4 regions of the Paenibacillus sp. FSL K6-2441 genome follow, and region 2 is predicted to be linked to each of the others. Evidence: predicted binding sites of a transcription regulator. Region 2 holds the regulator's gene; each other region holds the start of a gene.

Region 1 (7,763 bases), 1.7 Mb from region 2:
CTCTAAGGGCATGAAGCAAAAGGTGCTGCTGATTTCCAGCCTGCTGCATAATCCGGACGTGCTGTTCCTGGACGAGCCGCTGAGCGGGCTTGACGCCAACAGTGTCATGGTCGTTAAAGAAGTGCTTGCTCTCTTGGCGTCGCAAGGCAAGGCGATTTTTTACTCCTCTCATATCATGGACGTGGTCGAGAAGATCAGCAGCCGGATCGTCCTGCTGGACGGAGGACGCATTGTGGCCGACGGCAGCTTTGACGAGTTAAAGGCCCAGAACCATGAAGGTTCGCTGGAACAGATCTTCAACCAGTTGACCGGATTTAATGAGCATCAGGATATTGCCAGCCGGCTTGTATCGATCGTGCAAGAGGTGTAGCGGATGGAAGAAATGAAGAGCTTGCTAGTGTTGGACCGGTTCCGTGGTGCATTCGAGAAGATGGGCGTGGATTATTCGGTGATGCGCCGAATCGTTCAGGTAAAGCTGGCGATGGATGCGAGAAGGAAGCCTACGCTGGCCAAAAGTTCAAATCAGAAGCGGAAACAGGATACCGCGGAGAGCAACCAGTTTCTGCGCTCGCTGTGGTTGTACGTCCTGTTTGGCGGATTTAGCTCGATGTTCGTGCTGATGGGGGACAATCTGCTGTTTCAGATGAGCATCTTGTTCGGCATTATGATGTTTATGGTCATGACTTCGATGATCTCCGATTTCTCCTCGGTGCTGCTGGATATTCGGGATCGGAGCATTTTGGCGACGAAGCCGATCAACCGCCGCACGCTCACGATGGCGAAGACGGTACATATTTTTATTTATTTGTTCTTTTTGACCGGAGCCATTGCGGTGATTCCGCTGGCGGTCGGATTATTCCGGCAAGGGATCGGGTTCTTTGCTCTGATGCTGCTGGAGCTGATCCTGATGGATCTGTTGATCGTGGTGTTAACCGCGCTGTTGTATTTGGTCGTGCTGCGGTTTTTTGACGGTGAGAAGCTGAAGGATATGATCAATTACGTGCAAATCGGGATGACAATCACGATTGCGGTAGGTTATCAGGTGTTGGTCCGGCTGTTCGACTTCACGGAGATGGACATCGTCTTCAAGCCGGCGTGGTGGCAGTACCTGGTGCCGCCGGTATGGGTGGGCGCTTCCTTCCAAACGCTGCTTCACCCGGGCGAAGGTATGACGTATGCCGGTCTGGCGGTGCTGTCCGTCGTTGTTCCGCTGGCCGCGTTCCTGCTGTACCTGAAGCTGATGCCGGCGTTGGAGCGGAACCTGCAGAAGCTGGCAGAACCCAGCGCGAAGAGCGGGCAGCGGTCGGGGAAGATGCTGCGCCGAATCTCCGATTGGCTATGCTCCACGCCGCAGGAGAGCGCCTTTTTCCGTTTCACCTGGTCGATGCTGGGAACGGAGCGTGAGTTTAAGCTGAAGGTGTACCCTTCCCTGGGCTTCTCTATCGTGTTTCCTTTCATCTTCTTATTCTCGAACGGACTCGATCAGGGCTTGGAAGGGATCTCCGGTTCCCGTTCGTATTTGTTCATTTATTTTAGCGGGATTATGCTGCCAACGCTCATCATGATGCTGCGTTACTCCTCCCGATATAAAGCGGCTTGGATCTACCGGACCGCCCCGATCACCAGCGAAGCGTCTATTTACAAAGGGGCCTTGCTGGCGAGCTTGGTTCGGCTTATGCTGCCTTTGTATGTGGTGGAGGCGGCGATTTTTGCCGTGCTGTTCGGAGCGTCCATTATCCCTGACTTGATTGTGGCAGGACTCGCGATGTTTGCTTACGCGATTCTTTGTTTCCTATGCATGCGCAAGGGACTACCTTTCTCTGAACCCTTTGAAGCGGCGGGGCAGCAAAACCAATCCTTTGTTTTCATGGGGTTGATGCTGCTGCTCGGCGGATTTGGCTTGCTGCATTGGCTTGCAACGTCGCTTCCGTTTGGGGTTGTGGCCTACGGGCTGCTGATGATCGCAGGGACATGGCTGGGATGGAGACTGGCTTTTCGGACGCAGGGAACGAAGAAGGTGGCAAGACCGGATGGCAATGACTAAGAACAACGGGCCGCGAATTCGCCGGGAAAAGAATACTGTGACCCGAATGATCGCCTTATATTGTCGTAAGGAACATGGCGACAGGGAGCGGACCCACAGGCGCGCAGCGGTTCATCATCCTGCGACAGTGTTGTTATGCGACGAGTGCGCCGAGCTTCACCGATATGCTGAGCAGCGGCTTGACCGCTGCCGGTTTGGTGAAGGCAAGACCACGTGCCTGGCGTGCCCTGTGCATTGTTATGCGCCGGTCCAGCGGGAGCGGATTCGCCGGGTGATGGCTTTTGCCGGACCGCGGATGCTGTGGCGGCACCCGGTGTTAACCCTGATGCACCTCCTCGATGGCGTGAAGAAGGGCCATTCACAGTAATGTCATAAATTGTACGACCCTCAAAAAACGTTGATCTGATGCGGGTTTCAGGCCATGTTCGGAATTGTGACATTTCTCATGTGATTTCTGTCACAAAATTATTACTTTTTCCCCGTTCGTTTTCATGGATCAGTGATAGAATTCACATTAGATAATAATTATTTGAAAGTAGGGGAAAAGAAATGCTGGATCCGATTGTGCTTGCTCGCCTTCAGTTTGCGGTGACAACGATTTTCCATTTCTTCTTCGTACCCTTGTCCATCGGCCTGGTGGTGCTGATCGCCATCATGGAAACGATGTACGTCGTGAAGGGCAAAGAAGAATACAAACGGATGGCCAAGTTTTGGGGGAAACTGTTCCTTATCAACTTTGCGGTAGGGGTCGTGACGGGGATTCTCCAAGAATTCCAGTTCGGGATGAACTGGTCGGATTACTCTCGCTTTGTTGGCGACGTATTTGGTGCGCCGCTGGCGGTGGAGGCGCTGTTTGCCTTCTTTATGGAATCAACATTTATTGGGCTGTGGATCTTCGGTTGGGATCGTTTGTCCAAAAAAGTGCACCTGTTGTGTATTTGGCTAGTTGCTTTAGGGACGACCGTCTCGGCGTTCTGGATTTTGGCCGCGAACTCGTTTATGCAACGTCCGGTTGGTTTCGAGATCAACAACGGCCGCGCAGAAATGAACGACTTCTTCGCTTTGATCAGCAACGGGCAATTGTGGGTGGAATTCCCGCATACCGTGTTGGGCGCTTTTGCCACAGGAGCTTTCTTGATCGCTGGGGTCAGCGCTTATAAATTGATGAAACGTCAAGATGTGGCGTTCTTCAAAAAATCGTTTACGATCGGCATTATCGTGGCCTTGATCGCTTCGTTCGCCACGGCGTTGTTTGGTCACCAACAAGCGCAGTACCTGGTGAAGACGCAGCCGATGAAAATGGCGGCTTCCGAAGGGCTGTGGGGCAAGTCGGGTGACCCTGCGCCTTGGACGCTATATGCCCATATTGATTCGGACGATGGGAAGAACAATTTTGAGATCAAAATTCCTTACCTGCTGAGCTTCCTGTCTTACAGTAAGTTCTCCGGTGAGGTTAAAGGCATGCACGAGCTGCAGGCCGAATATGAACAAACTTATGGTCCTGGCGACTACATTCCTCCGGTACGGACGACCTTCTGGAGCTTCCGGATCATGATTCTCGCCGGCTGTTTGATGATCGTGCTTGGGATGTACGGAACGTATTTGGCATGGCGCAAAAAGCTTGAGAACCCCAAAAACAACTGGTTCTACCGTGTCATGTTGTGGTCGATTTCGCTGCCGTTTATTGCGAACACCTCCGGCTGGATTATGACGGAGATCGGGCGTCAGCCATGGACGGTATTTGGCTTGATGCAGACCGCGGATAGCGTATCGCCAAGCGTCACCGGCGGACAAATTCTGTTCTCCCTGATTGCCTTCACGCTCATTTATGGGGCGCTTGGCGCGGTGATGGCTTACTTGTTCGTGAAAGTGATCAAGAAAGGACCCAATGAGATCGCCATCACCAGCCGTGATCAGGTCGGGGATCCATTTGGTAAGGAGGGATATCATGTCTCTTAATGAGCTTTGGTTTGTCCTTGTCGCGGTGTTGTTTGTGGGGTTCTTCTTCTTGGAAGGCTTCGACTTCGGGGTGGGAATGAGCACCAAGTTTTTGGCCAAGAATGATATGGAACGCCGGGTTCTGATCAACTCGATTGGCCCGTTCTGGGATGCGAACGAAGTTTGGCTGCTGACCGGCGGTGGCGCGATGTTCGCCGCTTTTCCGAACTGGTACGCCACGTTGTTCAGCGGCTACTATACACCGCTTGTCGTTTTGCTTCTCGCCTTGATTGCGCGGGGCGTTGCCTTTGAGTTTCGCGGCAAGGTGGACAGCGGCAAATGGAAAGGCACCTGGGACTGGGCGATCTTCCTCGGCAGCCTGTTGCCTCCGTTCCTGCTGGGCGTTGTGTTCTCCGGCCTGCTGAAGGGCTTGCCGATTGGCGAAGACATGGAAATGAAGGCCGGACTGTTTGATATGGTGAACCTGTACACGTTGATCGGCGGGATCACGGTTGTGATGCTGTGCCTCGTTCACGGGCTGCTGTTTGCCTCCTTGCGGACGACCGGCAGCTTGCAAGAACGTGCCCGTAAGCTGGCTCACAAGCTGCTTATTCCGCTGGCCGCCCTGTTCGTGATCTTTGGCGTGCTGACGTACTTCGAAACCGACGTATTTGAAGTGCGCGGCTTGCTGATCAGCCTGGTGGCTGTACTGGGCGTCGTTGCTTTTGTCCTGGCAGGCTGGTTTATTCGTAAGCAAAAAGACGGCTGGGCGTTTGGCATGACCGGTGCGATGATCGCTTTGTCGATTGCTGCGGTATTTGTGGGGCTATTCCCGCGGGTGATGGTCAGCTCGATTAGCGATGCGTTCTCCTTAACGATCGATACCGCTTCTTCCGGCCACTACTCGCTGAAAGTCATGACGATCGTCGCATGCAGCTTATTGCCATTCGTGTTAGGCTATCAAATATGGAGCTATTTCGTATTCCATAAACGCGTACACGAGAAGGAGCATTTAGAATATTAATGGGACGCGGATTAATGAAAATCGCGGGGATCAAGCAGGTCATGATGATCATGGCCTTGCTGACCCTCGTTCAGAGCTTTGCAATCATCTGGCAGGCCAAATGGTTGGCGGAGGTGATCTCTGCCCTGTTTGCCGGGGCCAAGCTGCAGGAACAAGCCGGCGGGGCCGGCTTGTTCCTGCTTGCTTTTATCGTCCGTCAGGGCTGCGGCATGATGCAGCAGAAAATAGCGTATGCTTTTGCCGAAGAGACGGGACGAAGCTTGCGGGAGCGGGTGCTGGAGAAGTTGTTTCAGCTGGGGCCGCGTTTTGCCGGGACCGCGGGAACCGGGAATTTGGTGACGTTGGTGCTTGAAGGGGTGACCAAGTATCGCAATTACCTGGAATTGTTCCTGCCGCGCATGCTGGCCACGGGAATCACCCCGATCTTGATTTTGGCTTATGTGTATAGGCTCGATCTGGCTTCCGGGATCATCCTGACGATTACGATGCCGATTCTGATTGCCTTTATGATCCTGATCGGGCTGGCGGCACGCAAGCAGACTGAGCGGCAGTTGAAATCGTACCGGACGCTGTCGAACCACTTCGTGGATTCGCTGCGCGGGCTGGAGACGCTCAAGTTCTTGGGACGCAGCAAATCGCATGTCACGTCGATCGAACGGGTCAGCGATGCTTACCGGTCAGCGACGATGAAGACGTTGCGGGTTGCCTTCCTGTCCTCGTTTGCTTTGGACTTCTTTACGATGTTATCCGTTGCTTCGGTGGCGGTCAGCTTGGGGCTTCGATTGGTGAATGGCGAGATGGTGCTGTTGCCGGCCTTGACCGTGCTGATTCTGGCGCCGGAGTACTTCCTGCCCGTTCGGATGGTTGGCGCTGACTTCCATGCCACCCAGGACGGGAAGGCGGCAGGCGAAGCGATGAACGAGATCATCGCCACTGCGGATGAGGAGGCGGCGAAGGCGGCACCGGTTCCGGCCGGTATGAACTGGACGTGGACGCCGGAAAGCACGTTAAGCCTGCGCGGGGTTGGCGTCGTTCACGAGGAGGAAGCTAGGCCTTCCTTGGCTGAAGTGAACTTGACGCTGGGCGGCATGGGCAAAATCGGCATCATCGGCGAAAGCGGGGCCGGCAAATCGACATTGATCGATGTGCTTGGCGGTTTTCTGCGGCCAACTTCGGGCCGGTTGGTGCTGAACGGCACCGAACTGGGGGATTTGAGTGCGCAGGGCTGGCGGGAGCAAATCACCTACATCCCGCAGAAACCGTATATTTTCAGTGGGAGCTTGGAGGAAAATATCCGCTTTAATGCGCCGGAAGCCACGCGGGAAGAGGTGGAGCGCGCGGTGAAGGCAGCCGGTCTGGACGGGCTCGTGCGCAGCTTGCCGGGCGGGCTAAACGAGCGGATTGGCGGCGGTGGTCGTCCATTGAGCGGTGGTCAGGAGCAGCGTGTGGCGCTGGCCCGGGCTTTGCTTAGTAAGCGGCCGGTGATTTTGCTCGATGAACCGACGGCGCATTTGGACATCGAGACGGAATATGAGCTGAAGAACACGATGCTGCCTCTGTTTGAAGGGAAGCTGGTGATTTTGGCGACCCATCGGCTGCACTGGATGCGCGAAATGGATCGGATCGTTGTCATGGAGCAGGGCCGAGTGGCTGAGGCAGGGACGCATGCCGAGCTGATGGCCAAGCGCGGAGCTTATTATCGGTTAGCGGCGGCGCAGCGGGAGGAGATCAAATGAAGCAGGAGTCCTGGGTTCGGCCTTATTTTCGGTTGTATAGCGGCCGGTTTGCGTTATATCTGATTCTGGGCGTGTTAACGCTGGTTTCCGCCGGGATGTTGATGTTCACTTCCGGTTTCTTGATCTCGAAATCGGCGTTGCAGCCCTATAATATCTTGCTTGTGTATGTACCGATCGTTGGCGTTCGCACGTTTGGGATCGGGCGGGCGGTGATTCATTATGTCGAACGGTTGGTTGGACATGACACAGTGCTGCGGATTTTGGCGAAAATGCGCGTGCGGCTCTATCGCGTGCTGGAACCGCAGGCTTTGTTCATCCGCTCCCGATTCCGGACGGGCGATATTCTTGGCGCCCTTGCCGATGATATTGAGCAGCTGCAGAACGTGTATATCCGCACCGTCTTTCCGAGCGTAGTGGCGTTGATCCTCTATGCGGCCGTGATCGTGGCCATGGGCGTGTTCGACGTGACGTTTTCACTGCTGTTAGCTGCGTATATCCTTGTGCTCGTCTTCGTGCTTCCGTACATTTCGCTGCGGTTGACGAAGCGGACGAACGAGGAGGTCAAGCAAGAACGGAACGGGCTGTACCAGAAGCTGACCGATGCCGTCATGGGGATCGGCGATTGGGTGATCAGCGGCCGTTCGGCGGAGTTCCTTGCTTCCTATGCGGAGGATGAGGTCGCGGTGGCGCGCAAGGACCGCAAGCTGCGGGCTTGGGCCCGCTGGCGCAGCTTTATCGGCCACTTCGTCGTGGGCCTCGTCGTCGTATCGATGGTGTATTGGGCCGGCGGCGAAGCGGCGGCCGGTCGGATCGATGCCACGCTGATTGCGGCGTTTGTGCTGATCGTGTTCCCGCTGTCGGACGCGTTCTTGCCGGTGTCCGAAGCGGTGGAGCGCACGCCGCAATACCGCGTGTCGCTGGACCGGCTCGCCCGGATCTCGGGCGGCGACAGCGCCAGCGCGAGCCCAGCGGCGGCGGGTGGCCCGCGTCCAGGCGCAGCGGGCGGGCCGATCCGCCCCGG
Region 2 (7,763 bases):
CGATCAACAGAATCACGAGGGACAGCAGGATCCATTTCGTTCGCTTTCTCAAGCTACTCTTCCTTTCCCTTCCTAAGCAAGCAGCCTCCTTCAGGAAACCGCGCGCCGCTCATTATCGTGCCAACAGTCCCTCAAACGCCGCTTGCGCCTCGTAGCGGATGCGTTCTTCATCCAGTGTCAGACAAGCACCGTGCTTGACTACCTGCTTACCGTTGACCCAGACATGCTCTACATCTTTGGCGCCAGCGGAATAAACGGTATGGGAGATATAATCCGTTCTCGGCAGGAAATGGGCTTGCTCCGTATTTAAGGCGATGATATCCGCCTTCATGCCAGCAGCCAGCTTGCCTGTATTTTGCAAGAAGACCGATTTCGCGCCGTATTCCGTCCCCATTTTCAGAGCTTCCAGCGCCGGAACCGCCGTTGGATCGCCGGATACGCCTTTATGAATCAGCGCAGCCAAACGAATCTCCTCCAGCATATCCAGGTTATTATTGCTCGCCGGACCGTCGGTACCCAGCGATACAACTACGCCCTTCTTCAGGAGTTCTGGTATGCGGGCGACCCCGCTGGCCAGCTTCAGGTTACTGCCTGGGTTATGCGAGATGGTAACGCCGTGCGCTGCCAAGATGTCGATTTCCTCGTCCGTCAAATGCACAGCGTGGGCAAGCAGGGTCGGGCGGGAGAACATCCCCAGCTTCAGCAAATGTTCTACCGGGCGGACGCCGTAATCGTTAACGTTCTGCTCTACCTCGGCGCGCGTCTCCGACATATGCGTGTGCATCGGCAAATCGAGATCATGGGCAGCTTGCACAAATTTCTCGATAAAGGCTGGCGGGCAGGTGTATGGTGCATGCGGCGACATCATCGTGGTGATGCGGCCTTCTGCCTTGCCGTGCCAGTTCTGAGCAAACGCGATCGCTTCTTTGAGCTTCTGATCTTGCTCTTCCGGGGAGCACAACCCGATGGCCCCGCGCATCAACACGGCGCGAATACCCGATTCCTCCACGACTTTGGCCACTTCGTCCATGTGATCGTACATATCCAGGAACGTCGTCGTCCCGCCCTTGAGCATTTCCAACACAGATAACGCCGTACCGGCATACACATCCGCCGCAGTAAATTTGGCTTCCATCGGCCACATTTTCTCCTGCAGCCAGGTTTGCAGCACCATATCATCCCCATAGCCGCGCAGCAGCGACATCGCCGCATGGCCATGGGTATTGATCAGGCCCGGCAGGAACAACAACCCTTTGCCGTCCAACGTTTCGGCGCCTTCCACGCCTTCCGGGCGCTCTTCGCCAATATAGCTGATCGTATCGCCCTCAACGAGCATATATCCGTGAATTACAGGACGGTCCGCATTTAAGACGGCAAACGTCCCGTTCTTAATTAACCATTTACGACTCATACGTTGCTTGTTTCCTTTCCGTCTTCCAAGTAGTAAGCCAAGCTCAGCAAATCAGTAGTGAAGTCAGCCGCATGGATCCGAACTTCCGGCGGAACCTTCAGAATCGTTGGCGCGAAGTTCAGAATCGCACCGATTCCGGCGGCAACCAGCTCATCCGCTACGCGTTGCGCCTCCGTATCCGGCACGGTGATGATGCCGATGCGGATATTTTTCGCCCGGACGGTTTCCGCCAGCTCTTCGATCGGCTGAATCGTGATGTTGTTGATCTGCTTGCCGATCTTAGCCGGTGAAGCGTCGAACACCGCAACAATCTTCATATTATCCTTCAAATACGCATTATAATTCGAAAGGGCTTGCCCTAGATTCCCGGCACCCACCAGCGCGACGTTAATCTGTTGGTCCAGATTGAGAATTTGTTGAATTTTTTCAATCAAATAAGCGACATCGTAGCCGATCCCCTTCCGTCCAAAATCGCCGAAATAAGCCAAATCCTTACGGATTTGCGCCGGATTGAGATCCAGCTTCTGTCCGAGCTCCTGGGAGGACACCGTTGGCACCTCCCGTCGGCTGAGTTCATTTAAGAAACGCAGGTAAACCGGCAGTCTGCGGACAACAGCGTCCGAAATTTTATCTGACTTCATGCTTGTTCCCCCTATTCTTCAATGCGATCTATGAAGCGGCTTAGGCTTCGGGATTTAACCATTCCGAGATGCGCGGAACCATCTGAGTTAATGGCATATGCTCCATCTTCGGTCCGGGCAAAGAGTATAAGAAATATTTCCCATAATAAGATTCCAGGATCCGGGTATCATAAACGATCACGATGCCGCGGTCATGCGACGAGCGGACAAGTCGTCCGAATCCTTGCTTAAAACGGATAACCGCTTGCGGGACGGACAGTTTCATGAATGGATTCTTCTTCTCCCGCTGCAGGCGTTCGCTCTTCGCTTCCACCAGCGGGTGGTTTGGCGGCTGGAACGGCAAGCGTACGATCGCTAAACTGGTCAGCGCCTCGCCAGGAATATCCACCCCTTCCCAAAAGCTGCTTGTCCCGAGCAGCACCGATGCGCTGTTCCCTTGGAACCGCCGGGTCAGCTTGGTGCGGCTGCCGCTGTCCATCCCTTGCCCGATCACCGTGATTCCCTCCGCTGCGAGCAGTTCCTTCAGCGGGTCATACACCTGCCTGAGCATCCGATAGGATGTAAACAGCACCAGCATGCGACCTTGCGTCGCCACCGCGGCATCCGCCAGCGATTGCACCAGCGTATGAATGAAATGGTCATCCCCCACGCTGCCCTTCACACTTGGAAAATCGCGCGGGATCACCAGCAACGCCTGATCGCGGTAGTTAAACGGCGAGGGCAGCATCGCTGTGATCAACCGATCCTCTTCCGCCGCCTCAGTCAAGCCAAGCTGCTCGATCATATATTGGAACGATTTATCCACCGATAAAGTCGCGGACGTCATAACGACACTCTTCTTCCGGTCGAAGAAAAATTGCTTCAATTGAGCGCTGACGTCAATCGGCACCGCATACATCTGGAGCGACCGGCTACGGAAGTTCCCGTTCGCCTCCATCCAATAGACGGTGTCCTCGCTCTCCAACTTCATGAAGAAGCGCAGCGCTTCCCGTTCCCCGGCTAAATCTTTAAACAAGCCGCTGATATCGGTGATCAGGCTCTCCGCTGCATAATCGTCCTGCTCTTCTCGGATTTCGGACAGGAGGCGCTCCCCTTTCCGAAGCACGTCGCCAAGACCTACGTAAATTTGATTTTCGAGCGCGGTCAGCGTCTCCCAATCCTTTGGTTTTCGATTCGGCAACAGCCGGTACACGAATTGCCCGGGATCGCCAGGGGCGGCGTCGCTGCGGTCAGGCATCAAGCTGAACAGCAGCTCGCTGAGCTTGTCCCAGCTCTCCTTCACGTCCACCAGCGTTGGATAGATTCCGTCGATGACCGAGCACCATTCTGAGGCTTTCTCCGCGCCCGACGCTTCAAGCGAGCTGCGAAGGTTGGCCAGCTGCCCCGTCTTGCTGTCTTTAAATAACCGGGTCAGCGTATGCACGACCGTAAAATACTTCATATGAATCCCCAAATGCTTGCCGGCCACATCCTCTAAATGATGCGCTTCATCGATAACCAGCCGCTCGTAACCCGGCAGCAGCTGATGCCCCGCCTGGATGTCCGTAAACAGCTTAGAGTGGTTCGTAATGACCACGTCCGCGACACCGGCTTCGTGTTTTGCGCGATGATAGAAGCATTTGCGGAACCAAGGACAGGATCGGCCTAAGCAGGATTCCGACTCACTGGCCACCGTCTCCCATAAATCACCGCCGCGATTGCCGAGATTCAGCTCTTCGTCATCGCCGCTTTCCGTTTGGGTAAGCCATACGACCATTTGCGCGGCCGTCATCACCTCTTCTTTAGGTGTTGAGAAGTCTTTTCTATTTATTTTATGTTCAAATTTGCGCAAGCACAAATAATGCTGCCTACCTTTAAAAACGGCTGCACGAAACGGAAAAGGCACGACCTCCGTCAACAACGGCACATCGCGCTCCCTAAGCTGCTCCTGCAGGTTGATGGTGTGCGTGCTGACCATGACCTTCTCTTCGTTCTTGACGCTGTGGTAAATGGCCGGCAGCAGATATCCTAAGGATTTGCCCGTTCCCGTTCCAGCTTCAACAAGCAAATGCTTGTCTTCCTCAAAAGCCCGCATGACCTCATTCAGCATCATGTTCTGGGCTTCCCGCTCCTCATACTGCGGCAAACGCTCCCGCAATCGTTCCCGGACCTGCTCCATAAACTGCTCGAAGGTCACGCCCGCCAGCGGATTGCGCTCCGTGCTGTCCCTTGGCGCTTCAATGTCAAGCCAATCTTCAACCTGCAAGGCGAATTGGCGGTAGTATACAAAGCCGTCTTCGCTTGGCAGCGCTTCGCGCTCCTTCTCCTGCACCATGGCATCAAAAAACCACCCGAGATCGCTGTCCTCACCTGCAAACAGATCGGCCAAACGCTGTAAGGTCAGCAGCGGCAGTCGGTCACATTCCTCCAAGCATTTGAGGAAAATCAGCGCCGTCGCCAGCGCGTCACTGTCCGCCTGGTGCGGACGCTCATGCTCCACCTCGAACTCCGCCGCCACCATCCCCAGCTGGTAAGAAGTCAGCGAAGGGAACAGGATTTTCAAGAAATCCATTGTGTCCAGGATCCGTCCGGTGAACGGCAAGTAGCCCGTTTTGTCCAAGGCGCTCTGCAGATAATTAAAATCAAATGCTACGTTGTGCCCAACCAACACGACGTCGTTCAGGAGTGGAACCATCTCCATCATCACTTCGTCCAGCTCCGGCGCATCCTTCACATCCTCATCGGTGATGCCCGTTAACCCCGTAATAAACGGTGGGATCGGAACGCCTGGCTTGACGAAGGAACGATACACCTGAGAAATCGATCGATCCGGCTCTATAATGGCAAGTCCCACTTGAATAATATCATCGGAGGACTGGTTACCCGTCGTTTCAAAATCAAGCACAGCATATTTCATTGCAATTAGTTGTCCCTTCATTCCAGTCTCTTTACAGCATAACAGAAGATAGCCAATTTGAAAATTAATACAAACCATATCTGTAATAAAAATCACAAAACAAAACAAGCGATGCGCCGCCATGAGCGGTGTTCGCATCGCTTCGAAAAACATGCCGTAAATAAGTGCGTGACCTGCAGTTAATGAATCATAAATCCTACAATAGCGAAGTCAACTCGGGACCGTAATGCAGTTTACCTGTACTGTTCGCACAAGCCTCCAAATTGGCCAACGGCTCGGGCAAGGACGGATCGCTGTGATGAGCCAACTTGAAGTACTCTTTTGCCTTCTCAAATACGCCCTTGTGCGCCTCGATACACCCCAGCGCGTTGTATATAATGGAACGCAGCCGCTTGTTCGCAGCCTTTTCCAGCACGATCCAGAAATGCTTGGCGGCTTTGTCAAATTGCTCGAGGTGCAGATGGCACATCCCTAGATAAGTCCGAGCCAACACGCTGTCCGTAAATTGCTTCACCACCTGCTCAAATTGAGCAGAAGCCTGGGGAAACATCAGCAGCTTGTAATACCCTTGGCCTTTCACAAAGGCGGGGTCATCCAATTCAGGAAGATCGGGGGTCTCTCTGGACTCCAGGCTCCGGAACGCATGGCGTAAATATCCCATTTTCTCCTCAAAGCTCAGCCATTCCTCGATAATGCCGTCGCTCATATGCTGAAGCAGGCTCCATTTCTTCGCGAGCTCCTGCTTCTGGGCATGGCCGGCCAAGGGGTATTTCCTCGTGATTTCGTCCAACATCTCATTCATTTCCGCAAACACATGCTGAAACATCATTCGCATCCCCCTAACGAAAATGAAATCAGTCCGAGCCTTACGTACATTTTTTGTTTCGGGGGACGATTTCATTCCGGCAGGGAGGAATTACACTTTTTGATGGCCCGTTTCTCTGATTGGATGTGAAAAATCGAATACATTTCAGCGTTTGTTGCGATTTACAGCTCATTGTATTCGAAATTTCATACAAAATTGTGGGTTGAGCGGGCAATTTCCCAAATTCTATATGAAAAATCGAATAGATTGGGGGTAATGCGAACTACGGCCCAATTATATGCGAAAAATCGAATACAATTCGGCGGCATGAATAGTGTAGCGCGGCCGCATCATAATTAAACATACGAAGGGCCCGGCTGACGCCGAGCCCCTTCCCCCATGGCCTCCTCGTGATCCGAAGATGCTTTTTGAACAACCTTATTAACGGATCATGGCATGGAGTTCTTGATGCGCCTTATCCACCGGCTTGTTGTTTTCGTCAACGAACACGACGGTTGGTTTATGGCTGCGGACTTCTTCCGGCGACATTTGGGCATAAGAAATAATGATGACACTGTCGCCCGGCTGCACAAGTCGTGCCGCCGCACCGTTCAAACAAATCACGCCGCTGCCGCGAGGTCCCGGAATCACATACGTTTCCAGGCGGGCGCCGTTATTGTTGTTGACGACTTGCACCTGCTCGTTCTCCAGCAGATCGGAAGCCTCCATCAGATCCTCGTCGATCGTAATGCTGCCCACATAGTTCAGGTTAGCTTCCGTCACGGTTGCGCGGTGAATTTTCGATTTCATCATCGTTCTATACATTAATGGTTCACCTTCTTCGTTAAAATGACGTTATCGATCAGCCGCGTCGTGCCAAATTTCACGGCAACGGCGATCAACACACCTTTTTGGCGGCCAGCGGCATCAACACATTCATCGTCCGCTAAAGGCGACAATTCCGGAAAATCCGAAATTTCCACATAATCGATATTCGCCAGCGGTTCAGCGCTGATTGTGTCGCGGATTTCCGCCCGCAGCTCCCCTGCGGTCACCGGACGTTCTCCCTCTGCTTTAGCTCTTGCGCGCTCGAGACTGCGGGACAAGACAAGTGCAGCCTGCCGTTCTTCCGCACTCAAGTACACATTTCGAGAGCTGAGCGCCAGTCCATCGGCCTCACGAACAATCGGGCAAGGAATGACTTCGACATCGAAGTTCAAATCCTCTACCATGCGCGTGATTACCGCCACCTGTTGGGCATCCTTTTGCCCGAAATAAGCGCGGTCCGGCTGCACGATATGAAACAGCTTACCGACAACGGTGGTTACCCCGTCGAAATGGCCCGGTCGCGAAGCACCGCACAGCACGTCCGTCAAACCAGCGACCTTAATATGGGTGCGGGTCGGTTGGGGATACATTTCTTCAACGCTAGGCAAAAAGACGAAATCCACGCCCTCACGCTCGGCCAAGGCCAGGTCTTTCTCCGGATCGCGGGGATAGCGCTCAAAATCCTCGTTGGGCCCGAACTGAATCGGGTTTACGAAAATGCTCAGCACTACCAGATCGTTCTCCGCCCGTGCTTTACGCAACAAGCTTGCATGCCCCTCGTGCAGATATCCCATCGTTGGCACGAGCGCAACTTTGATTGATTTTCCTTCTTTCGCTGCTGTGAACCGCGCATCCTTCAACTGTTCACGGAGCGGGACAATCTTGTTAAAGGTCTTCATGACCGGACTTCCACCTTTCCTTTGCCATACAAAGTTCCCAGTGATTCCTGCACGCCTTGATCCGCGCGGAACACATGCTCTTCTGCCGGGAACGAGCGGTTTTTGACATCCGTAACGTATTCTAAAATCCCTTGGCGGATCTGCGCGCCAATATCGGCGTAGGTTTTCACAAACCGTTTATCCCGGTAATCCGCCGTATATTTCAACACGTCATGGTACACCAGCACTTGACCGTCGCAGCCGCGTCCCGCGCCAATGCCGATGGTCGGAATACTCAACTCGC
Region 3 (7,763 bases), 1.6 Mb from region 2:
TGGGCCTCGATTGGCGTATCGATCATCTCGATTCTGCTGGCTCTTTTTGCTCAGAAAATGAACGTGGCTTTCCTCGTCTCGCTGGCTTTTGCCGTTGCGGCAAGCGCTAATCTGCCGATTATCCTGTTCACCGTGTTCTGGCGAAGATTTAACCGCACGGGGGCGATATCCGGCATGCTGGTTGGTTTGTTCAGCACGATTATCCTTGTGGCGCTAAGTCCAAACGTCTGGGATCCGGAGCCGGGCAAGGCGATTCTGACCGGAACGGCTCTTTTCCCGATGACGAACCCGGGAATTATTTCCATCCCGCTCGGCTTTCTTGCTGCGTTTGTCGGCACCTTCCTGTCCCGCGAGAAAGATGAGGCGAAATACGCCGAGGTGCTGGTTAAAGCGAACACCGGAGCTTAAGCAAAGGCTAAATTGCAACCTAACGACTCCAATTGGGGTCGTTTTTTTAAGATATCAGAAAGTATAAACTTCGGGGCATTGGCATCCTGATATCGCAAGAAAAACTTCCGCTAAACGCGGTCTGTCTACTTTGAATGTACGTCGATAGACGTTTTTCTTAAGATATCAGAAAGTATAAACTTCGGGGCATTGGCATCCTGATATCGCAAGAAAAACTACCGCTAAACGCGGTCTGTCTACTTTGAATGTACGTCGATAGACGTTTTTCTTATATGTAAAAATCTAGATAAAACCTTTAATTCGTGAAGTGAAATGTATGCGCTTACCTACTATAATTTTCTATCAAAGGGGGTGATAGTTAAATGTTGGTAAAAGAGGCTCCAAGGTAGGTGATGCCCCAGGAAACGAAGCTTGACCTCGGTAAGAAGCAGGGAGCAAGAATTATTTTTGTTAGTCAAATCTATTTCTGAGGAGGAATGTTTGATGAAATTAAAAAAGAAGATGCTCACTTTACTCCTGACGGCTTCGATGAGTTTCGGTTTATTTGGGGCAACCTCGAGTGCAGCAACGGATTATTGGCAATATTGGACGGATGGCGGCGGAACGGTGAATGCGGTTAACGGGTCCGGGGGCAATTACAGCGTAACTTGGCAAAATAGCGGGAACTTCGTGGTCGGCAAAGGCTGGAGCGTAGGGTCGCCAAATCGGACGATCAATTACAATGCCGGCATCTGGGAACCTTCGGGGAACGGGTACTTGACCCTTTACGGATGGACTAGAAACTCGCTGATCGAGTATTACGTTGTCGACAGTTGGGGGACGTACCGGCCAACAGGTACTCACAAAGGAACGGTGAACAGCGACGGAGGCACCTACGATATTTATACGACCATGCGCTATAATGCGCCTTCCATTGATGGCACGCAGACGTTCCAACAGTTCTGGAGCGTGCGGCAATCGAAACGACCAACCGGCAGCAACGTCTCCATCACCTTCAGCAATCACGTGAATGCCTGGAGAAGCAAGGGCATGAACCTGGGCAGCAGCTGGTCGTACCAGGTCTTGGCGACGGAAGGCTATCAGAGCAGCGGAAGATCCAACGTCACGGTGTGGTAATGGTTCATCGCTAAATTTGGTCTCAAGGCCGTTCGGTTTGCCGCCGGCGGCCTTCACTGATCTTCAATCAAAGGGGAGCTGACCTTGAGGAAGCGATACATGAGCATGATCTTGTCCATCACCATCATGGTGCTGGTCTCCGCCTGCTCGCAGGCAGCAATGGGGAGACCGGAGCGGCAGAACGACTCCTTCGTGCTAGTTCAAGGCGGGAGCGTGAAGAACACCCGGTCTAATTTTTATGGCTCGAGCAGGGTACTGGCTGATTTTTATATCGGAAAATATGAAGTGACCCAGAGAGAATGGGTGGAAGTGATGGGCAGCAATCCGTCTCAGTTCCAAGGCGACCAATTGCCGGTGGAGATGGTGAGCTGGTACGACGTGATCGAGTATTGCAATCAGCGGAGCATAAAAGAGGGCTTGAAACCTTTTTACAATATAGATAAGCAAAAAATAGACCCCAACAATCAAAGCGAATACGATCCTGTGAAATGGACGGTCACCATCAATCCGGACGCGAACGGGTATCGGCTGCCGACGGAGGAAGAGTGGGAGTATGCAGCTGGGGGTGGGCAGCACAGCCAAAGCTATAAATACAGCGGAAGCTCGCGTGTGGACGATGTGGCCTGGTATTGGCGGAATGCCGGAGAGGAGTACCTGAGCGGGGACTGGAACTGGCCGATCATTGAGAGTAATCATAGCCGAACCCGGCCTGTTGGCGGCAAGGAGCCCAATGAGCTGGGGCTGTACGATATGTCTGGCAATGTGAGGGAATGGTGCTGGGATTGGTACGGGGACGAGGTGAACCAGAACTATAAGCGTGGCTCATTTCGCGTAGTGAAAGGCGGCGGCTGGATCGGCGATGTCAGCAGCAGCGAGGTGTCGTTTCGCGGCAAGTTTGAAGCGAGCGGCTTTGGCCCGGATCAAGGGTTCCGCCTGGCGCGCAACAAGTAGTTTGGCGAGGACGCTTGGCCTTATTTTGGAATTGAATCAAGCCCTTCTCACGTAGTAAGCTAGGGGGAGAAGAACCCATACGGGATGAAGGGAGCTGGCTCCATAAATGAAGCTGGAAACGGTGATGCAGGAGCTTGAGGCACTCGGTAAGGAGCGCCTGAAAAAAATGTACATGTCCAACGGCGCGCGGGAGCCGCTGTTTGGTGTAGCCACAGGAGAAATGAAGCCGCTGTTCCGGCAGATCAAGATCAATCAGCCCTTGGCTGAGGAGCTTTACGCGACGGGGAATTACGATGCGATGTATTTTGCGGGGATGATTGCGGATCCGAAGGCGATGACGCATGCGGATTTTGATCGCTGGATCGAGGGGGCGTATTTCTATATGCTGTCGGACTTCGTGGTTGCCGTCACCTTGGCGGAGGCGGATATCGCCCAGGAGGTGGCCGACCAGTGGATCGCCAGCGGGGACGAGCTGAAGATGTCGGCGGGGTGGAGCTGTTACTGCTGGCTATTGGGGAGCCGGCCGGACAGCGAATTTGACGAGGGCAAGCTCGCCGGCATGCTGGAAACGGTGAAGAACTCGATTCACGATGCGCCCGAGCGTACGAAATCTGCGATGAATAACTTTGTTTACACCGTCGGGGTTTCTTACCGGCCACTCCACACTCAAGCGGTGGAGACCGCCCAGGCGATCGGCCCGGTCGAGATGAAACGGGGGAAGAAGAAAAGCGCCATTCTGAACGCTTCGGAAAGCATTCAAAAAGCGCTGGATCGCGGGCAACTGGGCTTTAAGCGGAAGTATGTGCGGTGTTGAGATTGGCGGGGAGGGGACACGGAGCTGGTAGCTGTGGGCGTTAGTCCACCGGGTGCATTCTATATGAAAAATCGAATACAATCGGCTAAATTCGGCGATATCGGCGAAATGTATTCGAAAAATCATACAGAATTGGGCCTGATGCGGGTGAAATCGAGCTACACCGGCTTTCCATTCAACGTCGGCGGGTCCTCGGGCTTCATCTCGGGACCGAAATCGTCCGTCGCTGCGGCAGGGTTGCCGTCCTGGTTCCAGGCGTCTTTCGTCATGAAGGCGCCTTTTCGGCCTTCGTTGGTGGAGTCCTTGGCCTTGGCCCGCTGCAGCTGCTGCTGAGTGTAGTCCTCATTTTTGCTCATCTTAGGCACCTCCTTAGGTTTCGTGTATCGTGGGTGGTTATTTAGTATTCCCAAAGATCATTTCCTCAAAAAAGAAAATCCGCCAAAGCTCGAACTCTTTGGAGTCCAAGCCTTGACGGGTCCCTATCTCATGATCGTTCAGCTTATTGCGCCTTCACGAACTCGGCCGCCTTCACGCCGGCCTGACGTCCGAAAATGATAATATCGGCCACGGAGTTGCCGCCGATCCGGTTATCCCCGTGCAACCCGCCGGTAACTTCGCCAGCGGCAAACAGACCTGGGATCGGGTTGCCTTCTTTGTTCAATACTTCTGTGTTGGTGTTGATTTTCACGCCGCCCATGGTGTAGTGGATGCCGGGAGCAATTTTGATGGCATAGTACGGTGCGCCGGACAAATCGTTATCCATCCCGGTGGTTCTGCCGAATTCGGCGTCATTTTGATTCTGAACAGCCGCGTTCCAAGTTTCTAACGTTTGCGCCAAAGCATTTGCCGGTACACCCATCTTTTCGGCCAAAGCTTCAATCGTGTCGCCCTGGAGTACAATGCCCATCTTCTCATATTGTTGGATCGCTTTAGCTCGGGATTTCACACCGGAATCAAAGACAAGGTAGGCGGACTTCTCAGGCAGGGCATTGATCGCGTTGGTCACTTTATCGCGCGTGTCCATTTCATTAAAGAAACGCTTGCCTTCGCTGGAAACAAGGATCGCGCCTTCGCCGCGCACGGCTTCACCGATCAGATAAGATTTCTCCTGTTGAACAGTCGGGTGAACCTGGATCTGATCCATATCAACGGTAACGCCGCCCAATTTCTCAATCATCGTAATGCCGTCGCCGGTGCTGCCAGCTTGGTTGGTCGTGACATATCCCTTTAAGTCCGGTCTAAACTGCGTGATCATTTCCGGATTGGCCCCGTAACCGCCGGTCGCCACGATGACGGCTTTGCCGGTAATCGTTTTTTCTTCGGTATCGTTCAGGACCACCTTCACGCCGTTGACTTTGCCGTCTTGCTGAGTAATCTCCTTGACATTGGCGTTGACGAACAACGGAATGCCTTGTTCTTCAACGTTTCGGACCAGGCCGTCCACCAGGTATTGTCCCACGGCGGAGCCGTCTTCCGGACGGTGCGTGCGTTTTTCGCTCATGCCGCCCGTAATCGTGAGGTTATTCAACCGAATGCCAATGGAATCGAGCCAATCGATCGCGCCTGCGGAATGGTCAACGAAGAAACGCAACAGTTCGGTATCATTTGTATTGTGGCCACCTTTTAGCGTCTCTTCATAGAACTTGTCGTTGCTGTCTTCAATGCCTTGTTCCTTTTGGAATTTCGTCTCCGAGGCGTTCATGCCGGAGGACGATTTCGTCGTGTTACCGCCGGCCACCGGCATTTTCTCGAAGATAACGGGGTTCATACCGTTGGCTTTCGCTTCGAGTGCTGCGGTCATGCCAGCACCGCCTGCGCCGATGATAATGATATCGTAGCTGTCCTTCAATTGATCGTGAGGCGTATAGCTTTTTTCGGATGCGCCGGCTACGGCTTCGGCTTCGTTTTCTTTGGCTTTGTCCGTCTGTCCGCCAGCCTGCGTCTGGTTCTGATCCTGAGCCTGGTTCTGAGGCTCATTCCCATTGTTGCCGCATCCCGCGATGACAAGCATCAAGGATAAGACGAGAATGAGTGCTGCTGTAACTTTCTTTTGCATGATAAACCCTCCACTTCTGTCTATATCGGGGTGCTGTTTCTCTTTCGTTCCCCTTGGAGAGGATAACATAAGGGCATACCATAGTAAGTGAACCATTTCACAATTCGACAAATTTTGATATCCCAGCGTCCGGTACCCAGCGTCCGGTAAAAACAAAAAGGCAACTCCGTCAGCCAGGTTAAATTGGCTTGGCGGAATTGCCTTTATTTTTGCATGATCTATACAGCTTCCATCTTCTGCGCGGTATACAAGCGGTAGTACAGACCACGTTTGGCCATCAGCTCATCATGCGAGCCGGATTCGGCAATCCCCTTGTCGGAGACATACATGATGCGGTCGCAGTTCTTCACCGTCGACAGCCGGTGCGCGATGATAAACGAGGTGCGTCCCTTGAGCAGCTCGTTTAAGCCTTGCTGAAGCAGGCGCTCCGTCTTGGCGTCGATCGAGGAGGTCGCTTCGTCCAGGATCAGAATGCGCGGATCGGCCAGCAGCGTCCGGGCGAACGAGATGAGCTGCCGCTGTCCTTGGGAGAGCTTCGAGCCGCGTTCGTTCACCTCGGTGTAGTACCCTTGCTCAAACTCGCGGATGAACTCGTCCGCGCAGACCGTTTTGGCCGCGGCGATGACTTCCTCCTCGGTGGCGTCCAGCTTGCCGTATCGGATATTATCCATGATCGTACCCGAGAAAATAAAGCTATCCTGCAGCATTATCCCCATCTGGCTGCGCAGCGACTTCAACGTCACTTGAGAGATGTCGTGACCATCGATCAGAATCGCACCTTCGCTCACATTATAGAAGCGCGAGATGAGGTTGACGACCGTGGTCTTGCCCGCGCCCGTCGGTCCGACGAGGGCGATGCTTTCCCCGGCTTTTACCTCGAAGTTCAGGTGCTCCAGAATGTTCAGGCCTGGATCGTAAGCAAACGTAACGTCTTTGAATTGGACGTTGCCCTGCACCGGTGGCAAAGCCTTCGCCCCCGGGACATCGCTGACCGTCACCGGTTCATCCATCGTTTCGAAGATCCGTTCCAGATAAGCGACGGCGTTAATGAAGTTGTTATACAGCTGGGACAGGTTCAGGATCGGTTGCCAGAAGCGGGCCGCATAGTTACTCATCGCAAGGATGACCCCGAAGGTCACGCCTTCCGGACCCATCGCAAGCAAGCCAACCATATAGATCAGCGTCGTGACGATCGTCGCCAGGTTGTCGACGGAGAACGGGATCAGGGCGTTGTAGCGAAGCGCCCGCATCCATTCCTTGCGGTAGTTGCCGGCCAGGCGGGTAAAGATGCCTTCGTTATGCTTCTCGCGGGAGAAAATTTGCGTCACGCCAATCCCGCTGATGCTCTCCTGCAAATACGCGTTCATGTTGGAGCTTTTGTTGGAAACAGCCTGCCATGCCCGGCGCTGCCGGGTTTTGATCAGCAGCATAACGCCGAGGAACACCGGCAATCCGGCCAAGGTGACGAACGACAACCGGACATCCAACGCAAACATAAACACAGCGATAAAGATCAAATTGACGATCTCCAAAATAAAGTTGATGATCCCGTTGGACAAAACGTCCGATACGGCGTTAACGTAGTTGACGACGCGGATCAGGATTTTCCCTTGCGGGCGGTCGTCGTAATATTTAAACGGCAGCTGCTGCAGATGCTTGAACAGATCCGTACGGATATCGAAGATGATATCCTGGCCGACCCGGGTCATGATCCGGGAGCGGATCGTCGCCAGCTCGACGCTGACCACGATCGTGAGCAGCATCAGCGCAGACCACCCGACCAGCGCACCAAACGCTTTCTCCGGAATCGTCACGTCCACAACGTGTTGAATAATGAGCGGCGCCGACAGCGCGATTGCAGCCGACAAGGCGCTCAGCACAAACGCGATGATCATCGGCTTCTGCTGTTTTCGGATGTACACCATGGCACGTTTGAAGTGCTTTATGTCAAAAGGAGACTCCAGATTCTCATCCACATCGAACTTATTTCTGGCCATGGGCGCTCACCGTCCTTCCGATCCCTTCATTTTGAAGCATAAATACATCGTAATAATAGCCGCGTTTCGCGAGCAATTCCGCATGGGTGCCTTCCTCGATCAGCCGTCCGCCGTCCAGGATCAGAATGCGGTCCGCTTCGGCCGTGGTCGACACGCGCTGGGCAATGATCAGCTTCGTGCACGGGAAGTTCAGCTCGCGCAAGCTCTTCTGGATATGCTCCTCGGTTTCCAAGTCAACCGCGGAGGTGGTGTCGTCGAGGATCAGAATCGGTCGGCGCACCGCCAGCGCCCGGGCCAGCGCAATCCGCTGCTTCTGACCGCCGGATAAGCCGACGCCGCGTTCCCCAACGATGGTGTCATACCCTTCCGGCATTTTCGTAATAAAATCATGCGCAGCAGCGAGCCGGGCATACTCTCTCGT
Region 4 (7,763 bases), 2.2 Mb from region 2:
CCACTCGGACAGGTTCAATGTAAACGGCGAAAGGATCGAAATCGTGACGCCAAGGGATACCGGCAACGACTGGTTCCGATAGGTGAGCGAAAGCCAGAGCTGGAGGGCCAGCAGCGGCAACGCGGCAAAAAACGGATAAAATCCAAGGCGCGCCAAATCCACGTAAGGGATGGACCCGGCCTCAAAACCGAGAGCTATACCAAGAATTACGGTCGCGACCGAAAGCAATACGCAGGAAACGGACAGCAGCAGGAAGCACAACAGAAATTTAGCACAATACACGGCGGTCCGTGAGATCGGCAGCGCCAGCAGTTGCTTCCAGGAACTAAGCTGATGCTCGACGTTCGCCACTAGTGAGCTTACTAGGGTGCATCCCAGATATATGGCCATCGGCACGAAGAAGGAAATGTTCTGCAGCAGGCCTCCCCACGGGTCATCGGCATATTGCTTGATCATCCAGTCGAAGCGCAGCCCGTAATTGAGCGCCTGCATGGCGACCAACCCGAGCGGAGCAAGAAAGATCAGGAACCAGATGCCTTTGCGCCGGATCTTCAGGAAGTCGGCCGAGAGGGAGCGTAACATCATACCGCGGCCCCCTCCCCGATTACCTGCATAAAGATGTCCTCCAGCGATTTCTTCTTCTGCTCGACGCGATAAATGGCATGTCCGTTTTCCACCAGCTGTTTGACCAGGCGGGCGACCTGGGCGTCAGCCATCCCTGGGAACGAGAGAACTCCGCTTTGCAGCTTGCCGATGGCGCCCAGATCACGGGCAATCCAAAGCGCTTCATCCGGCTCCGAAACAACGAGCTCCATATCGTGAGCTGCGCGGAGCCGCAGATTGTCGATCGTATCCTGGAACACCATCCGGCCTTCGCGGATAATGCCCACTTTGCTGGCCATCAACTCCATCTCCCCGAGCAGGTGGCTGGATACGAGCACGGTGATGCCGTAACGCTTCGGCATGCTCTTAATTAATTCGCGGATCTCGTGGATCCCGGACGGGTCCAGCCCGTTGGTTGGTTCGTCCAGGATGAGCAGTTCGGGGTTGCCGAGCAACGACGCGGCGATGCCCAGACGCTGCTTCATCCCGAGGGAGAAGCCCTTCACCGGCCGGCGTGCGTCGCTGGTCAGCGAGACGATGTCCAGCACCTCGTCGATGCGCGATTTCGGCACCTGCAAGATGCGGCGGATGGCCTCTAAGTTGTCGATGGCGCTCAAATGTCCGTAATAAGACGGGGATTCGACCAGCGAGCCGATACGGCGCAGGATTGCCAGCTTATCGCGGTGCAGCTCGCGGCCGAAGATGCGAATCGTACCCGAAGTCGGCTGGATTAAGCCCAGCAGCATGCGGATCGTCGTCGTCTTCCCTGCACCATTAGGTCCGAGGAACCCGTAGATGTCCCCCTTCGCGATCTCCAGGTTTAAGTGGTCCACTGCGTAGCGGCCGCGGTATGTTTTCGTTAAACCTTCCGTTTGAATGATCATTTCATTCACGAATTATCACCTCGTCATGATCATATCGCCCGGAGGTTAAAGGCAAAGACAGGAGAAGTTTAAGATTCGTTTAATTTTGGGGCATGAAAAAAGGGACTGTAAACAGTCCCTCGCCTCATCTCAATTACAATAGCGCCATTGGATAAATATAAACTTTCGTTCCAGCTTCGCTCGATACGGTGGCCCGTGCGAGACCCATTTCCCGCAGCAGCAGGTCGACGATTTGCAGGCCAAGCCCCGCGCCTCCGCTAGCGGAAACCGACTCCATTCCAGGGCCGTGGTCGCTGATCGTGAGAGCCGTGGTGCCTTCGTATTGCTCTACCGCAATCCCGGCATAACGGCCCGATCCAGCATGGCGGACCAGGTTCTGGAACAAGTTATCGAGTACGCGGCGGAACCCTTGGGCGTCAACGTTCCAGTAGATCGGCTGCTCCGGCAGCTCAATATCGGCCGTAATCCCGTTCTTCTCCCAGACGGGGTACCAGGCGGCCGCGCTTTCCCGCACGATCCGCAGGATATCCAGCCGCTCCAAAGACATGGCATACCGTCCGCTGGAGAGCAGGTTATACGATAATAGATGATCCATCAGTCCGGATAAATCGCTGATTTTCGTCTCCATCAAAGCCAGGGACTGTCGTCCCTGTTCGGATAGGGGTTCCTGACGGAGCGAATACAGATGGCTGCCCAGCACGGTTAACGGCGTCCGCAGGTCATGGGATAGGTGGCTGATCAGGCTCTTGCGCAGCTCCTCTTCCTCGCGCTCCCGCTGGCGGCTGTCCTTCAGTGCGAACACCATATGGTTAAAAGCAAGCTCCAATCGGCCAATTTCGTCCGGGCGTCCTTCTTCGATGGGAGACGGCAGCCCGTCGGGACCCGGGCGGGTCATGCCGGCTTCCAGGCGCAGCAGCCGCTTGCGGATATCGCTAAAGAACAGATAGGAGAGCAGGACGAACGCCCCCAGCAGAATCGCTAGAAACACCCCGTAAAAACGAATGTCACTAAGCTGTTCCCCTTTTTGAATCACCATAAATTTACGCGGAAGCTCCAACACCATGAAGCCTTGCTTGGCTTGTTCGTCCCCGCCAATAAAAGCGACAACCGTAAAAGGGTCGGCGTCCACACGTTGCTTCATGAAGGCGATAGTATCCTCCAAGGACCACTGCTGGGGCACCGACTCTTGCTCCGGCAGCTGCAGGCGGGTTTGGCCAGCCGTGTCGACCCAATACAGCGCGGCATCAGGATACAGCAGCTTCATCTCTCTGAGCTTCGCATCGATGGCATCGGCTTGAGCTCCCTTCAACTCAGCAGCAGCTTGATGCCAAGCGGTCTCAATCTCCTGTCCGGTACCGTAAGGACGGCTCTCGTGCACATAATGGCCAGGGTTTAGGAGGACATTCACCCCCCAGGCTGCAATAAAGCTGACTGGAATCAGGACAGGGATAAACACGAAGGCGATCCCCAAGATCAAGACGTATCTCGTCAACAGGGATTTACGGAACTTGCGCACCGGATGAAGTCTCATGCTCTCACCCGATAACCAATCCCGCGGATGGTCTCGATCACTTCAGGATTTGCGGGATCCCGTTCCAGCTTCTCACGCAGGTGGCGGATATGGACCATCAAGGTTTTGTCCCCGTCGAGGTAGGGCTCGTTCCATACGGCTTCGTAGATCTGCTCCTTAGTCAGGATTTGACTAAGATGGCGCAGCAGATAGGAGAAAATATGAAACTGCTTGCCGGTCAGCACGATTTCCTCGTTGGTATCCTGATTGATGATCCGGTTTTCTTTCTCATACACAAGTAAATGTTTAATACGCAGCGGCGCTGGGTCGGCGATTCCCCCGCTGCGGCGGAGCAGCACCTCAATCCGGGCGGCCAGTTCGTCCGGATGGAACGGCTTCGTTAAATAGTCGTCGGCGAACTTCAGTCCCTGCAGCTTGTCGTCAATCGAAGTTCGGGCCGACAGCATCAATACCGGCAGCTCCGGATACTTCTGCTTTAACCGCCCCCCAATCGTGAAGCCGTCCAGCCCTGGAAGCATCACGTCAAGGATCACGAGATGGCAATCGGCGGCTTTCTCCACGGCCTGATCCCCGTGCTTCAGCCAAGTGACCGCGTACCCGCGCGCTTCCAGGTTGGAGCTGACCCATTCACCGATTTCGGGATCGTCTTCAATATATAGCAAATGCGTAATAGGCATAATGGCATTCCTCCTGATTCTATTTTGGCAAAAGACGGAGCAAAAAGAAACGGAAGGATCGATGAATTATTTGTGATTGAAATCACAAGTCAGACATTTTCCTTGTGCTACCTTGTTATTGAGAATGGTTATCAATGAAGTCATCGGGACATATCGAAACAGAAATTCGGCTGAAATTCAATAAGGAGGGGTTGGGCGATGAGCGAACTGATCAATAATCGGGAGTATGGCGCACCGGAACAAAGCCGCCGCCAGCAGCTGTTAAAGGAGATTATCAAGGAGCTGCATCAGGGGAAGAGCGTGGATGAAGTAAAGGCACGGTTCGAAGAGGCTGTCGGTGACGTGACGGTCGCGGAAATTTCCGCGATGGAGCATGCGTTGATGGAAGAGGAGGGCATTCCGGTCGAGGAGGTTCAGCGGCTGTGCTCGGTGCATACGGCGATTTTCAAGGGCTCGATCGAGGACATTCACCGTTCGTCCAAGCCGGAGGAGCAGCCGGGTCACCCGGTTCATACCTTCAAGCTGGAAAATCGCGAGATCGAACGGCTGGTGAACTTCAAGCTGCAGCTTCACCTGGACAAGTACCGGAAGGATCCCGGCAGCGAGATCGTATTCAAGCTGCTGGAGGATTTAAACCTGCTGATGGACCTCGACAAGCACTACAGCCGCAAGGAAAACCTGCTGTTCCCGTATCTGGAGAAGTACGGCATCTACGGCCCAACCAAGGTGATGTGGGGCGTGGACGACGGCATCCGCATGATGATCAAGGAAACGAAGGGCAAGCTGGCGGACGGCAGCGCGGATCCGGAGACGATGGTGATGGATCTGGAACGGATTATTAAGGAAGTCAACGAGATGATTTTTAAGGAAGAAAATATTTTGCTCCCGATGGCCCTTGAAAAGTTAACGGAAGACGAATGGGTGAGCATTGCCCGGGAAAGCGACCAGATCGGCTTCTGCTTGACCGCACCGGAGCGTGAATGGATTCCGGAGCGCGTGCCGCTGCAGCCCTCGGGCGAAGAAGTGAAAGGGACCGCACAGGCAGGCACGGAAGCGGGGGTTCCGCAAGGCTACATCAAATTCGAGACCGGCGTTCTCTCGATGGAGCAGCTGGAGGCGGTGATGAACCATCTTCCGGTGGACCTGACGTTTATCGACGAGAACGATGTCGTCCGATATTTCTCCCACGGCAAGGAACGGATCTTTGCCCGGACGAAGGCCGTCATCGGCCGGACCGTACAAAATTGCCACCCGCCGCAAAGCGTTCATGTCGTCAACCAGCTGTTGGAGGATTTTAAGGCGGGGCGGAAGGATGTCGAGGACTTCTGGATTCCGGTGAAGGACAAATTTGTGTACATCCGCTATTTCGCTGTACGCAGCGAGGATGGACGTTATCTGGGGACGCTGGAGTTCACGCAGAACATCGCCCCTATCCGCGAACTGCAAGGACAAAAACGTATTTTGTCCTAGCAGGGATGGCTTTATCATGTTTATCTTGCCTCATTGGGCTTACATCCGGCGTTTGCACTAGCGAATGCCGGTTTTTTTAGTTGCAGTAGCGGGGAGAGAAGGAAAGGGGAACAAGGGAAATTAAGTTCGTATACGCTTGTCTGTGATCTGTGTCATTTACGCAAAATCCCTTATCGGTATTGGGATTGCCGTTTCTTCCCTTCTCTTGACCGAACCGATGGGTTCGCTTATAGTTGGTACGTAGGAGAAAACTACTTGCGAAGGCGTTTTCAGTCATGGCGCGGACTAAAGCGGCGATGGATCGAGAATGGCCTTTTTGCACGTATAGGCACGTAAATGATCTATATATTATTTAAGAAAAAGGTGGCTTGTGAACATGTCTGAAAAAATCTACATTGGCGTTGACTTGGGCGGTACGGCAGTCAAAGTCGGCATTTGCAATGAAGAAGGGCAGCTTCTTCATACGTATGAAGGGCCGACCGAAGTCGATAAGGGCGCGGATACGGTCGTCGCGAATATCGAGAAGTACGTCCGGCGTGTCGTGGAAGAATCGCCGTTTGCCTGGGAACAGGTGGCCGGGGTAGGCGCCGGGGTCGCCGGGTTTACGAATGTCCGCGAAGGGATCATCATTTTGGCGCCGAATGTAGGTTTGAAGGATTTGCCGATTCGCGACATTTTGGAGGAGCGATTGGGCAAGCCAATCAAAATAGACAACGATGCCAATGTGGCTGCACTCGGCGAAGCTTGGGGCGGCGCAGGAAAAGGCATCGACAACTGCGTATGCTACACGCTGGGAACCGGCGTTGGCGGCGGGATCATTATTAACGGGAAGATTTATCAAGGCTTCTCCGGAATGGCCGGCGAGCTTGGACATATGTCTGTGGTTCCGGATCTGGAAGCCATCGGCTGCGGCTGCGGCCAAATGGGCTGCCTGGAAACCGTCTCTTCGGCAACAGGGATTATTCGCATGGCGAAAGACGCCGTAGCGCGCGGTGACCGGACCTCGCTGGCTCATGTGGAGAACATTATGGCTAAGGACGTCTTTGATGCGGCTAAAGCTGGTGATGAGGCGGCGATTCGCATCGTGAACCGGGCAGCTTTCTATCTGGGCAAATCGATGGCGGCTGTCGCTGTTGTTCTGAATCCGGAGATGTTTATCATCGGCGGCGGCGTGTCCAAAGCCGGTGACATTCTGTTTAACGAAGTTCGCAGCGTATTCGCCAAATTGACGCCGGAGCCGGTGCAACGAGGCATGCAAATCGTTCCGGCTACCTTGGGGAATGATGCGGGGATGGTCGGCGCCGCTGGTCTCTTCCTCCGTTCCTAACGAAAAGGTGCTAAGCGGAACTGCTTGCAGCTAGCTGGGGGCCGTTGGTACCGCTGGTGTCGCTGGTGTCGCATCTAACGGACTCTAGAAGCGTTATTTGGCAGTCTTGGACAGATTACAGTTTCTAACGGACCTAGGAGATCTTATTTCGGTCAATTGCAGCTCAAGGGTCGTCATCAGAGCCAGATAAGGTCTCTGGGGTCCGTTACAGTGGGAAATGGTCGGGAAATAAGCAAATAAGGTCATTACAGTCCGTTACATCATCCTTTTAGAATGGACAAGGAGAATTACGCGAGGAGGGAATAATCATGCCGGAGAAGGAAACAAGTTCGGTCGCCAATCTGATCATTATCACGGGCATGTCGGGGGCAGGGAAGTCGCTGGCCGTGCGCAGTTTGGAGGATCTCGGATTTTTTTGCGTAGATAATTTGCCTCCGGTGCTGATTCCCAAATTCGCAGAATTGATTGAGCAATCCAAAGGGAAAATTGCCAAGGTTGCGCTGGTCATCGACCTGCGCGGCCGGGAGTTCTTCACGGCGCTTTCGGAGTCGCTTAGCTTTATTAAGGAGCATTTCACCATCAAGTGTGAAATCCTGTTCCTCGATGCCACCGATTCGGTCCTTGTGCAGCGGTATAAGGAAAGCCGCCGCCGCCATCCGATGGCCCCGGACGGGATGCCGCTGGACGGCATCCGGCTGGAACGCAAAATGCTGGATGATTTGCGGATGTCGGCAACTCAAGTCATCGATACCAGCAATATGAAGCCGGCACAGCTCAAGGAGAAGATCATTTCCCGATTCTCGCATTTGGAGAGCAGCAACTTATCGGTGAACATTACATCGTTTGGATTCAAATACGGGATTCCGATCGATGCCGACCTGGTGTTCGACGTGCGCTTCCTGCCGAATCCGCATTACATCGAGCAGCTGCGGCCGCTCACGGGACAAAACAGCGAGGTATATGAATATGTTATGAAGTGGCCGGAGACGCAGACATTCCTGGCCAAATTGCTGGATATGCTGCATTTCTTGCTGCCGCAATACCATAAAGAGGGGAAGAGCCAGGTCATCATCGGCATCGGCTGCACCGGCGGCAAACACCGTTCGGTCGCGATTGCCGAATACCTGGGTAAGATGCTTGGCGTCAGCGAAACGGAAACGGTCCGCGTAAGTCATCGCGACGAAGGCCGGGACCGCTAACCAAGCCCCCTGCAAGTATAGAGGACATTCAAAAGGATAACCTGTTCCCTTTTTGAACCCTCATTAAGAGGT

What was found. Region 2 encodes Rex, which represses fermentation and respiration genes when NADH is low (regulators of the CRP and FNR family bind a similar motif). Its sites were predicted from a motif close to TTGTGAAATATTTCACAA; they were not measured.
Region 1: a site for Rex is predicted at 2,490-2,507, ahead of NSQ80_RS19920 (cytochrome ubiquinol oxidase subunit I). Genes of this name have one in related genera too.
Region 3: a site for Rex is predicted at 5,431-5,448, ahead of NSQ80_RS04335 (flavocytochrome c). Genes of this name have one in related genera too.
Region 4: a site for Rex is predicted at 3,766-3,783, ahead of NSQ80_RS00970 (DUF438 domain-containing protein). Genes of this name have one in related genera too.

The regions. Positions count from the first base shown of each region.
Region 1 is NZ_CP150174.1:4,317,584-4,325,346, reverse strand. Features, by position in the region: gene NSQ80_RS19935 (ABC transporter ATP-binding protein) at 1-370, shown strand, start outside; gene NSQ80_RS19930 (hypothetical protein) at 374-2,044, shown strand; gene NSQ80_RS19925 (nitrous oxide-stimulated promoter family protein) at 2,031-2,411, shown strand; gene NSQ80_RS19920 (cytochrome ubiquinol oxidase subunit I) at 2,597-4,003, shown strand; gene cydB (cytochrome d ubiquinol oxidase subunit II) at 3,990-5,006, shown strand; gene cydD (thiol reductant ABC exporter subunit CydD) at 5,006-6,742, shown strand; gene cydC (thiol reductant ABC exporter subunit CydC) at 6,739-7,763, shown strand, end outside.
Region 2 is NZ_CP150174.1:2,621,082-2,628,844, forward strand. Features, by position in the region: gene NSQ80_RS11915 (DUF5590 domain-containing protein) at 1-52, opposite strand, end outside; gene NSQ80_RS11920 (amidohydrolase) at 113-1,411, opposite strand; gene NSQ80_RS11925 (redox-sensing transcriptional repressor Rex) at 1,408-2,052, opposite strand; gene dinG (ATP-dependent DNA helicase DinG) at 2,093-4,948, opposite strand; gene NSQ80_RS11935 (hypothetical protein) at 5,145-5,774, opposite strand; gene panD (aspartate 1-decarboxylase) at 6,195-6,578, opposite strand; gene panC (pantoate--beta-alanine ligase) at 6,578-7,480, opposite strand; gene panB (3-methyl-2-oxobutanoate hydroxymethyltransferase) at 7,477-7,763, opposite strand, start outside.
Region 3 is NZ_CP150174.1:1,004,725-1,012,487, forward strand. Features, by position in the region: gene NSQ80_RS04310 (cation acetate symporter) at 1-408, shown strand, start outside; gene NSQ80_RS04315 (glycoside hydrolase family 11 protein) at 889-1,524, shown strand; gene NSQ80_RS04320 (SUMF1/EgtB/PvdO family nonheme iron enzyme) at 1,624-2,475, shown strand; gene NSQ80_RS04325 (DNA alkylation repair protein) at 2,582-3,289, shown strand; gene NSQ80_RS04330 (hypothetical protein) at 3,448-3,645, opposite strand; gene NSQ80_RS04335 (flavocytochrome c) at 3,789-5,345, opposite strand; gene NSQ80_RS04340 (ABC transporter ATP-binding protein) at 5,564-7,342, opposite strand; gene NSQ80_RS04345 (ABC transporter ATP-binding protein) at 7,329-7,763, opposite strand, start outside.
Region 4 is NZ_CP150174.1:202,722-210,484, forward strand. Features, by position in the region: gene NSQ80_RS00950 (ABC transporter permease) at 1-585, opposite strand, end outside; gene NSQ80_RS00955 (ABC transporter ATP-binding protein) at 582-1,496, opposite strand; gene NSQ80_RS00960 (HAMP domain-containing sensor histidine kinase) at 1,621-3,018, opposite strand; gene NSQ80_RS00965 (response regulator transcription factor) at 3,015-3,695, opposite strand; gene NSQ80_RS00970 (DUF438 domain-containing protein) at 3,894-5,165, shown strand; gene NSQ80_RS00975 (ROK family glucokinase) at 5,542-6,492, shown strand; gene rapZ (RNase adapter RapZ) at 6,801-7,691, shown strand.